Regions from separate parts of the Exiguobacterium sp. UBA6309 genome, predicted to be linked through region 2. Evidence: predicted binding sites of a transcription regulator. Region 2 holds the regulator's gene; each other region holds the start of a gene.
The links. The regulator LexA, encoded in region 2, represses DNA repair genes until DNA is damaged. The targets are predictions, from matches to a motif close to CGAACATATGTTCG.
Positions count from the first base shown of each region.

Region 1 (4,289 bases), on a different contig from region 2:
CATGAACTTACCGAATCAATTGACAGTATTACGCGTTTTATTAATTCCCGTGTTCGTCATCGTACTTGCGATTGATCCGAACTGGGGACAGTGGGATGTACTAGGAGCTGAACTTCCCGTCTCACACTTCGTTGCAGCCATCATCTTCCTTGTTGCTTCACTGACGGACTGGCTTGATGGGTATATCGCCCGCAAACAAAAACTAGTGACGAACTTTGGAAAATTCATGGATCCACTTGCTGATAAGATGTTAGTCGCTGCTGCGCTCGTCTACCTCGTGGAACTTGAGTTCGTCGCGGCATGGATCGTCGTCATCATTCTCTGCCGTGAGTTCGCAGTCACGGGTCTGCGTCTTGTCGCTTCTGACGAAGGCATCGTTCTTGCTGCCGGAAACTCTGGGAAAGCCAAGACTTGGGTCCAGTTGACATCGATTACAGCGTATTTATTGCACGATATCTTTTTTGCGATGTGGAACATTCCATTCGCAGATATCACGATGTGGCTTGCTCTTATCTTGACGATCTACTCAGGCGTCGAGTATTTCTCGAAAAACATCAAGTTAATTACGAAATCCATGTAAGTTGGATCAATTTAGACTGTTCGTCATACCGAACAGTCTTTTCTTATACTTCAAGAAGGTGAGGAATCAACATGAAAGCAGAAATCATCGCAGTCGGAAGTGAGCTTCTCCTTGGAGAAATCGCCAACACGAATGCACAGTACCTTTCCGAATGGCTAGCCAGTGCAGGAATTGACGTTCATTATCATACAGTCGTCGGTGACAACCGCGAGCGGATGCAGGAAACGTTCCGTCAGGCGCAACAACGGGCGGATCTCCTCGTCATCACAGGGGGTCTTGGACCAACGGAAGATGATTTAACGAAAGAGGTGCTCGCAGATCTTCTCGGACGTGATCTCATTCTCGATCAAGCAGCGTACGAAAGAATCGAAGGATTCTTGAAGACACGTCAACGGGAGATGACGAACAACGAGCAGAAACAAGCATTAGTCATCGATGGCGCGACGGTTTTACGCAATGATGCGGGTCTTGCTCCCGGTATGTCGGTGCAGACGGAGCACCATCAATATATCGTTTTACCCGGTGTGCCACGTGAGATGAAGCAAATCCTCAAAGATCACTTCAGTCATTTGTTCGGTCAAGAGACAATCCGTTCCCGAACACTACGTTTCTTCGGAATCGGAGAATCGGCTCTAAACGATCGCCTGGAAACGTTAATCAAAGAAGCAACCAATCCATCGGTCGCCCCTTATGCGGAACTCGCTGAAGTCCGGTTGCGTCTGACTGCTAAAGCACTCGATCAACAGGAAGCCGACAATATGCTCGATGAACTGGAACAACACGTACTGGCTGAAGTGGGCATGTACTTTTATGGATATGGCGAGACGAGTCTGCCGGAAGTCGTACTGAAACGGTATCAAGAAGCAGGATTGACACTGTCACTCGCCGAATCACTGACGGGAGGAGCTGTCGCGAGTGGTCTCGTTGATGTCAGCGGTGCGAGTCAAGTGTTGCGCGGGAGCGCCGTCGTCTATGATGATGCAGCGAAGCAAGCCGTGTTATCGGTACCGGAAGTTTTGTTACGAGAGCATACTGCTGTCAGTAAAGAGGTCGCGATCGCGATGGCTGAAGGGGTACGGGAACTGTATCAATCCGATATCGCCGTCGCGTTGACAGGGGAAGCAGGTCCGACGAGCAACAGCGGAAAAGTGGTCGGAACCGTCTATTGTGCTGTTGCGGACGCACGTGGAACACGCATCGTCGAATGGCAATATCCATCGTTCGACCGAGGAATGATTCGACTGCGCGCCGTCAAGGATACCTATTTCCTTCTACTGAAACATCTCGAAAAAGCACCCGAGTGAGAAAAATGGCCAATGTGCAAGTATGCGAATAAATGTTCGTAAAATGCTTGTCATTCGGTCTCAAAAGAAGTACAATAATCTCAGTAAGATAATTAAAAGGAGGCCTGCTACGTGAGTGATCGTAAAGCAGCACTTGAGATGGCGTTACGCCAGATAGAGAAACAGTTCGGTAAAGGTTCCATCATGAAACTCGGAGAAAATGCGGATCAGAAGGTTTCAGTGATCTCTTCTGGATCGATTACATTAGATATTGCCCTAGGTGCAGGTGGATACCCACGTGGACGGGTCATCGAAGTATACGGACCTGAATCGTCAGGTAAAACGACGGTAGCGCTTCATGCAATTGCAGAAGTTCAAAAACAAGGTGGACAAGCAGCATTCATCGATGCGGAGCACGCGCTTGATCCAGCATATGCCAACAAACTTGGTGTCAACATCGATGAGCTCCTCTTGTCACAACCGGACACTGGGGAACAGGCACTTGAAATCGCGGAAGCACTCGTTCGTTCTGGTGCGGTCGATATTCTTGTCGTCGACTCTGTTGCGGCACTCGTACCAAAAGCAGAGATCGAAGGCGAAATGGGTGACTCACACGTCGGTCTTCAAGCACGTTTAATGAGCCAAGCGCTTCGTAAGTTGTCTGGTGCAACGAATAAATCGAAGACGATCGTCATCTTCATCAACCAAATCCGTGAAAAAATCGGTGTCATGTTCGGTAACCCGGAAACAACTCCAGGTGGTCGCGCACTTAAATTCTACTCGTCTGTACGTTTAGAAGTGCGTCGTGCGGAAGCGTTGAAAAACGGTACGGACGTCGTCGGTAACAAAACGAAGATTAAGGTCGTCAAAAACAAGATCGCACCTCCGTTCAAACAAGCGGAAGTTGATATCATGTACGGTCAAGGGATTTCGAAGGTCGGTGAGTTGATCGACATCGGAACAGACCTCGATATCGTTCAAAAGAGTGGTGCATGGTACTCGTACAACTCAGAGCGTCTCGGTCAAGGACGTGAGAACGCGAAGCAATACATGGTCGAGCATCCGGAAGTCGCAGCAGAGGTCGAACGTTTGATTCGTGAACACCACGGTCTCGTCGATCGCGAAGAGCCGGTTGATTTCGAAGCAGAACAACCAGAAGATCTATTTGCTGAATAAACCGTTTCAGAGAGGATTCGCATGCGAATCCTCTCTTTTTTAGTGTAAAAGAGGAAAACAGTGGAATTCTTTCCCGTCCGTTCGTTGACAATGAACGAGTGCTATCCTTACAATATAGATGTACGTTTTTTAGACAGCTTCGATGAAATACCGAAATGAACTAAGAAACACCTTGCAAAGGGGAGGTGAACCCATGAGTACACTGACTTGGATTGTCATACTTCTCCTCACTTTGCTGATCGCATTCATCGTAGGCTACTTCTTGCGGAAATCGATTGCAGAAGCGAAAATTCAAGGCGCAGAAACGGAAGCGAACAAAATCGTTGAACGTGCGCGTGAATCGGCTGAGGCAACGAAAAAAGAAGCAGTACTCGAAGCGAAAGATGAAGCATTCAAACTTCGTAACGAAGTGGAAAAAGAATTGCGTGAACGTCGCCAAGAGCTAGCGAAACAAGAAGCCCGGTTGCTCCAGAAAGAAGAGACACTCGATCGCCGTGTTGACGCTATCGACCGTAAGGAAGATCAAATCAATACACGTGATGCAGAGATCGCGAAACGGAAGCATCAAGCTGAAGAACTAGAGCGCAAAGTAGAGGACCTGTATGAACAGGGACGTCAAGAGCTTGTCCGCGTCGCGAATTTATCGCAAGACGAGGCAAGAACGATCATCATGGATGAGACGAAACAGGCTGCTTTACACGACGCAGCCATTCTTCAAAAAGAAATCGAACAAAAAGCAAAAGAAGAAGCCGACAAGAAAGCACGTAACATCTTGTCACTTGCGATTCAACGGTTCGCCGCTGAACATATCGCAGAGACGACTGTATCGGTCGTCAACTTGCCGAACGATGAGATGAAAGGTCGGATCATCGGACGGGAAGGCCGCAACATCCGTACGCTCGAGACCTTGACTGGGATCGACTTGATCATCGATGATACGCCGGAAGCCGTCATTTTGTCTGGTTTTGACCCAATTCGTCGCGAAGTCGCTAAAATGGCGCTCGAGAAATTGGTTCAGGATGGTCGGATTCACCCGGCCCGTATTGAAGAGATGGTCGACAAATCCCGTCGTGAAGTCGACGAGCGGATTCGAGAAATCGGGGAAGAAGCGACGTATGATGTCGGAATCCACGGCATTCATCCGGACCTTGTCAAAATTCTCGGTCGCTTGAAGTACCGTACGAGTTACGGACAGAACGTCCTGTATCACTCACTTGAGGTTGCCCACCTTGCAGGTATGATGGCAGCTG
Region 1 is NZ_DJTL01000028.1:40,469-44,757, forward strand. Features, by position in the region: gene pgsA (CDP-diacylglycerol--glycerol-3-phosphate 3-phosphatidyltransferase) at 2-580, shown strand; gene B3M90_RS10350 (competence/damage-inducible protein A) at 652-1,884, shown strand; gene recA (recombinase RecA) at 1,996-3,039, shown strand; gene rny (ribonuclease Y) at 3,233-4,289, shown strand, end outside.
Region 1: the regulator LexA is predicted to act here: its motif matches at 1,910-1,923, upstream of recA (recombinase RecA).

Region 2 (4,289 bases):
TCACCGTTCTCTGCTTGCTCACGTGCGCCTTCGACATTGTCGAGAATCCATTTGACTTTCGTACCAGAGAAGTAGGCATCAATCAAAAGTCCTGTTTTATCACGGAACTTCTGATTCAAACCTTGTTCTTTTAAGTCGTCACAGATACCAGACGTTTGACGTGATTGCCAAACGAGCGCGTGATAAACCGGTTTGCCTGTTTCTTTGTTCCAGACCACTGTCGTTTCACGTTGGTTCGTGATTCCGATTCCGGCGATTTGCTCAGGTTTGATATCTGCTGTTCCGAGTGCTTCAGCCATGACAGCAAGAATCGAACCCCAGATTTCGTTTGCATCGTGCTCGACCCAGCCTGGTTGCGGGAAGTATTGCTTGAATTCCCGTTGTGCCGAGTTGACGATTTTCCCGTCGTGATCGAAGATGATCGCACGTGAGCTTGTCGTACCTTGGTCGAGTGCTAGGATATACTTGTTTTCCATTTCGAAATCCCCCTTGAGCGGTATGTGTTTGTGAAACGTGATCTTAGTAGATCAATTGATAGATGAACACGGCAAGCGCTCCGCCGATGATTGGACCAACAACTGGAATCCATGAGTAGCCCCAGTCAGATGACCCTTTATTCGGAATCGGTAAGATAGCATGTGCGATACGCGGTCCAAGGTCACGGGCCGGGTTGATGGCATATCCTGTTGTACCACCAAGTGATAGACCGATGACGACGACGAGTAAACCGACGATAAGTGGTTTTAAGCCGTCACCGAATGTCGTTAAACCGAGCGCCAAGATACCGAAGACGAGAACGAATGTCCCGATGATTTCAGAAATCAAGTTCGACGGCGTATGGCGAATCGCTGGACCTGTTGCGAACACACCGAGTTTTGCAGCTTGATCATCAGTCGCTTCAAAATGTTTCATGTAATGAAGCCAAACGAGAATGGCGCCGATGAAAGCTCCGACAAGTTGTCCGGCAATATAGACAGGAACGTCTGCCCACGGTAAATCAGAGTTTAAAGCAAGTGCAATTGTTAAAGCAGGGTTCAAGTGCGCTCCACTCTCAGCAGCGACGAATGCTCCTGTCATGACGGCAAGACCCCAAGCGAACGTGATGACAATCCATCCGCTGTTTTCGGACTTCGTCTTTCTCAAGACGACACCGGCGACGACACCATCCCCGAGCAGAATGAGGATCATCGTACCGATCATTTCTAGTACAAAGTTATTCATGCAAAAACCCTCCCTTTGGATTAAAGCAAATAATGGTCTTTCTACTTTAAATTACTCCGATTTGATAACGTTTTCAATACATATAATTGAAATATAGGAATGGAAATTTTTTATTTTAATGTTTAAAGATACGAAAAATTGGATAGTAAAACACCTCGTCTTGCCTGCAAGCAAGCAAAAGAGGTGTTAACGACGACGCTTTTTTCTTTTTTTAGGTCGAAACCAACTACTGGAATAATCTAGTAGGATATGAATTGTACTCGCCACCATGATACCAATGACAAAAGCGGGTAGGGAAGCGAACCAGGAATCGATGGTCTCTGACGCGATGACTTGAAAATACAAGCTGAGAAATAATAAGGGAATCACAAGTGCAGCACTATAAAGGAGTCGAATGACATCCCCAATGATCAATCCGTGTGACCAGATCGAGCGGTGGGGCATGATCTTCACATAAGGCATCCACAGGACTCGAAATGGTCCAAAGCGATAATACGGTTCTGACTTTAAATCGAGGTCAGGTGACAACCAAAGCGTACCGACAGCGATACCGATGGCAGTCGGTAACCAATCGGTTTGTTGCGTTGCGACCGAATACGCAACGTAACCCGTCAGTGCGACGGTATTGACGGTATCATGTACATTTCCTGAAGGCATGAAAAAAGACCAGTCGTAACTGGTCCCTCCGTCAATGAATCGTCCGATACACGCCGATTACCTTACCAAGAATGGAGACATTATCGAAATACATCGGATCCATCGAGTCATTTTCTGGTTGTAGACGTACCTGTTGATCTTCTAAGAAGAACCGTTTCACCGTCGCTTCGCTATCTTCGGTCATAGCTACGACGATTTCTCCGTTTTCTGCTGTGTTTTGTTGGCGTACGATGACACGATCGCCGTCAAGAATACCTGCGTTAATCATTGATTCCCCATCGATCGTCAACATGAAGACCGTTTCGTTTCCTACATAATGTGCAGGAAGCGGGAATTGTTCTTCGATGTTTTCAATCGCTGTAATCGGAAGACCAGCTGTGACTTTCCCGATGACGGGAACATGAACGATGGCTTCCGTGATTTCTTCAGGCTTATCAAGCAATATCTCAATCGCACGTGGTTTCGTCGGGTCACGGCGAATCATTCCCCGTTTCTCGAGTCGATCCAAATGACCGTGTACCGTCGAGCTAGACGCGAGTCCGACTGCTTCTCCGATTTCACGAACTGATGGTGGATACCCCTTCAGTTTCACTTCAGAGACGATGTAGTCGAGAATCTCTTGTTGGCGCTTAGACATTTTCCGCATACGAATTGCCACCTCTTTCTGGATTGAATTTTGAAATGTAAGAATATATGTTTCTAAATTCACTATAACATAGAACAAATGAGCGTACAAACAATTGTTCGACATTTTGTGTTGACCGAACACGGGTTCTGTGTTTATTATGAGTTATGCGAACAATTGTTCCGCGAACGTTTATTCTAACTCATTCATTTCATATTTGGAGGGATTCATGATGATTCATACGATTCGTACTCATGCTTTTTCTATTCTCTTCTATGCATTAAGTATTGCCTTCGTGATCTTTTTACTCACACCACGCCCAGATGAAAAAGTAGCGCAATTGATGACGGCTTCCGTTACGGTCGATGAGAACGCTACAGTCGAACAAATTGCTGAAGTCTACAATGACGGTTCGATGTCAGATGAGGAATACGTCAACTGGTTGATCAAAAATAATGATGTTGAGACAAAACATGTCATCTCAAAAAGCAAAATCGTTGTACCAATCGCACAACAATGACAAAATGGAAAAGTTGTGAAAGAACGAACAGGGATGTGAGGTACGATGAAGGTCGTGATTTATTGTCGAGTATCGACCGAAAAAGAAGCACAAGATAGTTCGATTGAACGCCAACGGATGGAGCTTTCGAAGGTTGCTTCTCAAAAGGGATTTGATGTCGTGGACATCGTCTCTGAAAAAGAGAGTGGATATGATGTTGATCGGGAAGGGATGCTAACAGTTCTTGATTATGTGACACGCGATACGGTAGATGCGGTCCTGGTGACAGATGATACACGGATTGGTCGAGGGAATGCAAAAATCGCTATTTTGCATACATTCAAAAAACATGGGGTCCGCTTGATGACGCTTGATTCAGATGGAGAATATCAACTTGCGGATGCAGAAGCGATGGTCCTTGAGATCGTCTCACTCGTGGAAGAATACCAACGTAAACTGCATAATGCAAAAATCGCCCGTGGCATGCGGCGAGCAGTTGAACAAGGTTTTCGCCCGGAACGAAATCTCAATCGTCAAGGAGAGAACGCAGGACGTAGTCGAAAAGACGTACCGATCGAAGAAATTGTACGTCTTCGAGAACTCGGATTGACGTTTTCTGATATCGCCATCACCTTGCGGGGGATGGGGCATGATATTTCAAAAGCAACGGTCAATCGTCGATATCTTGAATACCGCGAACTGACACCTAGCCCGGAATGAGAAGCAAGTAACCCGTCGACTGACGCGGTTAACTTGCTTTTTTTTATAAGCTCTTTTACAGTAAGAATACAATTGAACAACTCAAGTTTGAGTCATAAAGAAAGAGGGATTCCATGTTATCACAAGAACAATTAGATCGAATCAATTCATTAGCGAATAAATCAAAAGTTGAGCCGTTATCGGAAGCGGAAACGGCAGAGCAAAAAGAATTACGTGCAGCGTATCTCGCAGCATTCCGTGGATCGTTCAAAAACCAACTCATGGGCATGAAAATCGTCGATGAAGAGGGAACGGACGTAACACCTGAGAAATTGAAACAAGCACAAGAAGAAGAACGGAATAAACAATAATCGTTCGTTTCTTTTATAGAAAAAAGAGGTCTCGCGTCAAGCGGACCTCTTTTTTGTTTAGAGCGAGTATCTTTTTTGTTTAGAGCGAGTATCTTTTTTGTTTAGAGCGAGTATCTTTTTTGTTTAGAGTGAGTAGGTGAGGAAACATTGTACGATAGCAATACATCTTAATAGCGATCTTTCATGGATTCATGCATCCTGTATGAGTCGATAGAAC
Region 2 is NZ_DJTL01000005.1:54,382-58,670, forward strand. Features, by position in the region: gene glpK (glycerol kinase GlpK) at 1-476, opposite strand, end outside; gene B3M90_RS00390 (MIP/aquaporin family protein) at 520-1,221, opposite strand; gene B3M90_RS00395 (metal-binding protein) at 1,408-1,878, opposite strand; gene lexA (transcriptional repressor LexA) at 1,910-2,524, opposite strand; gene yneA (cell division suppressor protein YneA) at 2,736-3,023, shown strand; gene B3M90_RS00410 (YneB family resolvase-like protein) at 3,069-3,722, shown strand; gene B3M90_RS00415 (DUF896 domain-containing protein) at 3,836-4,072, shown strand.

Region 3 (4,289 bases), on a different contig from region 2:
AACACTTACATCTCCTTGAATTCGTCGATCGACGGGGACTTGAACGAGAAATCGAACAATTGCGTCGAAAAGCGCATGCTGTCATCGTTCCCGGTGAGTCACCCATCTTTGGACAGATTGAAGGGGAGCTCCGTCGTTACTTCAAAGGAGAACCGGTCTTGTTTCAGACGCCACTGATGCGGTACGGAACGCCCTTTCAACGCCGCGTCTGGGAAGAACTTGAACGGATTCCGAGTGGCGAGACGATCTCGTATCAGGAACTGGCCATCCGAATTGGTCAACCAACCGCTGTTCGCGCTGTCGCACGAGCCAACGGAGCAAATCAACTGGCAATCATCATTCCATGTCATCGGGTCATTCGAACGAATGGGGATTTAGGTGGATACGCCGGGGGACTTGCACGCAAGGAAACATTGCTCAAACTGGAGCGTACAAAGAGAGGACTGGATGTAGGATGAGTTTGATTAAAGATGTGTTTTCACCGAGTTGGCTCGATGGCTTAGGAGAAGCGGTCGATGTATCAGATTTTCGCAGACGAGTCGAACGGGAGGACTGGGAAGAGCTTGCGTTTAAACAACGCGTCCGTCGTGTTGCGGAGACACTAGAATCCGTCCTGCCACCGTTTCCGGACTCGATCGGGGAGCTGGAACGACTCGCACCGCAGTTTACTGGATTACCAGGGATCGTTTTTCCCGAGTATGTCGAACGGACAGCAACACTCGTTGACTGGAAGCTTGCGTTAGAGACACTCGTTAAATTGACGCCGTATTCGACGTCTGAGTTCGCTGTCCGGCGTTTTCTACTCGCTGATCAAGAGCGTTATCTCGAGCAAGCACTCATGTGGGCAACATCAGACGATGAACATGTTCGGCGCTTAGCGTCGGAAGGGACACGACCGCGTCTGCCATGGGGACAAGCGATTCCGAGTCTGATTGCTGATCCGCGACCGTCATTACCAATTCTTGACGGGTTACTACAGGATCCGTCACTCTACGTCCGAAAAAGTGTCGCTAATCACTTGAACGATATTTCAAAGACGCATCCGGAATATCTGATTGAGCGGATCGAACGTCACTTAAGAACAGATCCGAACACGGACTGGATTTTGCGCCACGCCTCCCGGACGTTACTCAAACGCGGAAATCCAGAAGTCTTACAGTTATTCGGACACGTTACGCAAGGGGAGGTCGAGATTACAAATTTAGTCGTCTCGCCGGTTACGATTGGTGGAGAGCTTGACTTCTCGTTCACTGTGACGAGTTCAGTTCCACAACGTTTACGCTTGGAGTACGCGATCGATTACGTCAAACAACGCAGAACGAGTCGGAAGGTGTTTCAACTGCGGGAGCGGGAAGTTAAAGGTGTCTTACAAGTCGAAAGACGCCAATCGTTTCGGAACATGACGACGCGTGTCCATTATCCTGGTACACACACATTGACGATTTTGATTAATGGAGAGGCTTACGCGACAGCAACGTTTGAGGTCGAGGAGGAGAGCTGAATGCAAGGACGGCATCCGGATTTTAAAACGTCACGATTATTTGTTGAAGCAACGGATGAAGAATCGGGTTGTAAGTGGACGTTGCATGCGATACGTGAGAAAACGATCGTCGGAACGATTATCTTCACTTGGAATGCATCCATCGGAATCTTACGTTACACGACGACTGATGAGGACGATCAGCACGGGTACATCACGGAAGCTTTGACATCGATTTTGTCATATCTCGCGCGGACATTATTATTGACGCGTGTTTATAGTGAAGCGGGCAGTGAGACGGTTTGGCGTCGGAACGGATTTCAGTTGCAGGCGAATCGATATGCACGCGAACTTCATCATTAAAGCCCCGTCTGCTGAGCAGAACGGGGCTTATTTGTGATTAGACCGTTGTTTTCGACCAGTTGAAATGGTCGCAAATCGCTTCAGCGCTTTCACGCGCACTTAACTGTTCCGTATCAAGAAAGAGATAATTGACGTCCGGCAATTCGCCTGGCAGCGAGCGTGTCCGGTATCCGTCCGCCGTCTTGCGTAAGTCTTGTTCAGAAGCAGCGAGGTCGCGCTTCGTCACTTTGTGCGTCAATCGGTTTTCGGTCGTGTTCCGGTGCAGACGGGTCGCGACCGGCGCATCCAGTTCAACGATATAGACGTCAGCACCTGCTTGTTCGAACAACTCAACCGTTTCTTCGATGAACTCGAGACCACCACCTTCGACGCCGAATAGACAGAGGAATGTAAACAGGACACCTTCAAGCGAACTGTTCGCCATTTCCTTGAACATCTCGCGCCGAATCGTATCCTTTAGGCGGTGATGGGCGGGTTCAGAGAAATCAAAATAAGGCAACAACAAGTCGATTGTCTGGTGGTTATGGAAGACTTTCATCTCCGTCAACCGTTCGATTTCCTGACCAATCGTCATCTTTCCGACCGCTTGAGGACCAAGTAACAAGACAAATTTCATGGACGAACCTCATTTCCTTTTTTTGCTAAGAATAGCACATTCCGATGAGTGACATCACTAGAACGCTTGTTCGTAATTTGATATAATTCAGGTATGAAGTCCCGTCGTGTCCTTGTCTGAAGGAGGACAACTATGCAAGAGCAATGGAAGGCCGTCATCGGCTATGTAGGTATATATGAAGTCTCGTCACTTGGTCGCGTAAGGTCGCTTGATCGGACGATCGTGACGTGTCGCGGCGTCCGACAACGCCGAAAAGGTGTCTTGCTCCGACCACGACTCAATCGGGAAGGGTACCGGAAAGTGACGCTCTATCAACGGGGTCGAGGAGAACGAGTGCAGGTCGGTCTACTCGTTGCGCAAGCTTTTCTGACGGCTGACGTCACGGAAGCGCGACTCGTCCGACGCAACGGTAAACGAGCTGACGATCAGTTATCGAACTTGGACGTGTTGCCTTCATTTGATCAGCAGTATACCGAACTGCTTGGTGAGTTTGATCTCTTATTAGAACAACATGTGACACTGTCATCATTCCAGATTCGAGCGATTCGCGCCCAATATGAAAAAGGGAAGACGATTCGTCAACTGGCGGAGCAGTATCAGGTGACGGAGAACCGGATTCGCAATATCATCGATAAAAAGGAAGCACGTTATATCGGCTGAGAACAGAGGAAAAGAGCGCTTGCCAGGAATGGCAGGCGCTCTTTTTGTTAAGACAACGATTCGCTCGAGCGAACGGTCTGTTGCAACGAACTGATTCGTGACTCGAGTACCGCGTTATGTGTCTTCAATTCCGTTTGCTGAATGACGTGGTGTTGCATTTGATCCCCAAGTACTTGGCTATAGGACGAGAGCTCTGACATCAACTTTTGGACAGATTGTAGATGCTGTTGCATATTCGACTGGACTTCTGCGACGATTTGACGTTGGTGTTCAACGGTCCTCAGTGTCGTCTCGATCGTCGTCGCTTCAGTCAGCATCTGTTGCAAGTGCTCCGTTGCCGTCTCGAGCTGTTGTGACGTCGAGAGAAACCGTTCCGTCATTTGCGAGAGCGCTTGTTCGACTTGAGTGAGCCCTGCCGTCCACGTCTGATTGACCTGACGGATGTGGTCCGTACTCGTCCGGATATCGATCGCTAGTCTCTCGACTTCCTTGGCCACGACCGTGAAGCCACGACCGGCTTCGCCAGCACGAGTTGCCTCGATCAGCGCATTCAGCGATAGGCGGCGCGTCTCTTCAGCGACACGCTGGATGTGGGAAATCGAGGTCTCCATCTGCTGCTGTAGATGTGAGGTCTGTTGCAAGATTTGCTCTGTCGTCGCGGATTGTTCCTTCAGCAAGTGGCTTTCTTGTTGTAATGTCCCAAGTGTCGTGTGATTCGTCTGAACAGTCTGTTGAAAACGGGTTACGGCACGTTGGCTGTTCAGAAGTGTCGTTTGCATTTCGCTTAACGCATCGTGTCCTTGGGCAGTCAAACGTGTGGAGGCGATGATCGTCTGATTCATCTGCGTCGATTGCGCAAGTAAGGAACCGGCGACTTCATCGACGGCATGCACCGATTCATCCATCGCGGATAAATGCGATGAAAAGTGGGGCTGGACGGATTCAAGTTCCTGACTGGCTTGTTGCATCTCGACCGTCAAATCCCCAATCTGTTGCATCAATTGATTGTATTGGAACGTGAGCTGTTGTAACTCAAAGGTCGTCGTCTTAAGCGTTAACGGACGATACGATCGCTTCGCATGGGTTTCTTCAATCTGTAGGGCGAGTTTCGATAACGGTGCTAGTTGTCGTTGAATTCGCCAGCGGATCAAGAGGCTGATGCTGACAAGT
Region 3 is NZ_DJTL01000026.1:3,579-7,867, forward strand. Features, by position in the region: gene B3M90_RS08735 (bifunctional transcriptional activator/DNA repair enzyme AdaA) at 1-458, shown strand, start outside; gene B3M90_RS08740 (DNA alkylation repair protein) at 455-1,501, shown strand; gene B3M90_RS08745 (GNAT family N-acetyltransferase) at 1,502-1,843, shown strand; gene B3M90_RS08750 (AAA family ATPase) at 1,881-2,459, opposite strand; gene B3M90_RS08755 (NUMOD4 domain-containing protein) at 2,592-3,119, shown strand; gene B3M90_RS08760 (methyl-accepting chemotaxis protein) at 3,167-4,289, opposite strand, start outside.
Region 3: the regulator LexA is predicted to act here: its motif matches at 2,519-2,532, upstream of B3M90_RS08755 (NUMOD4 domain-containing protein).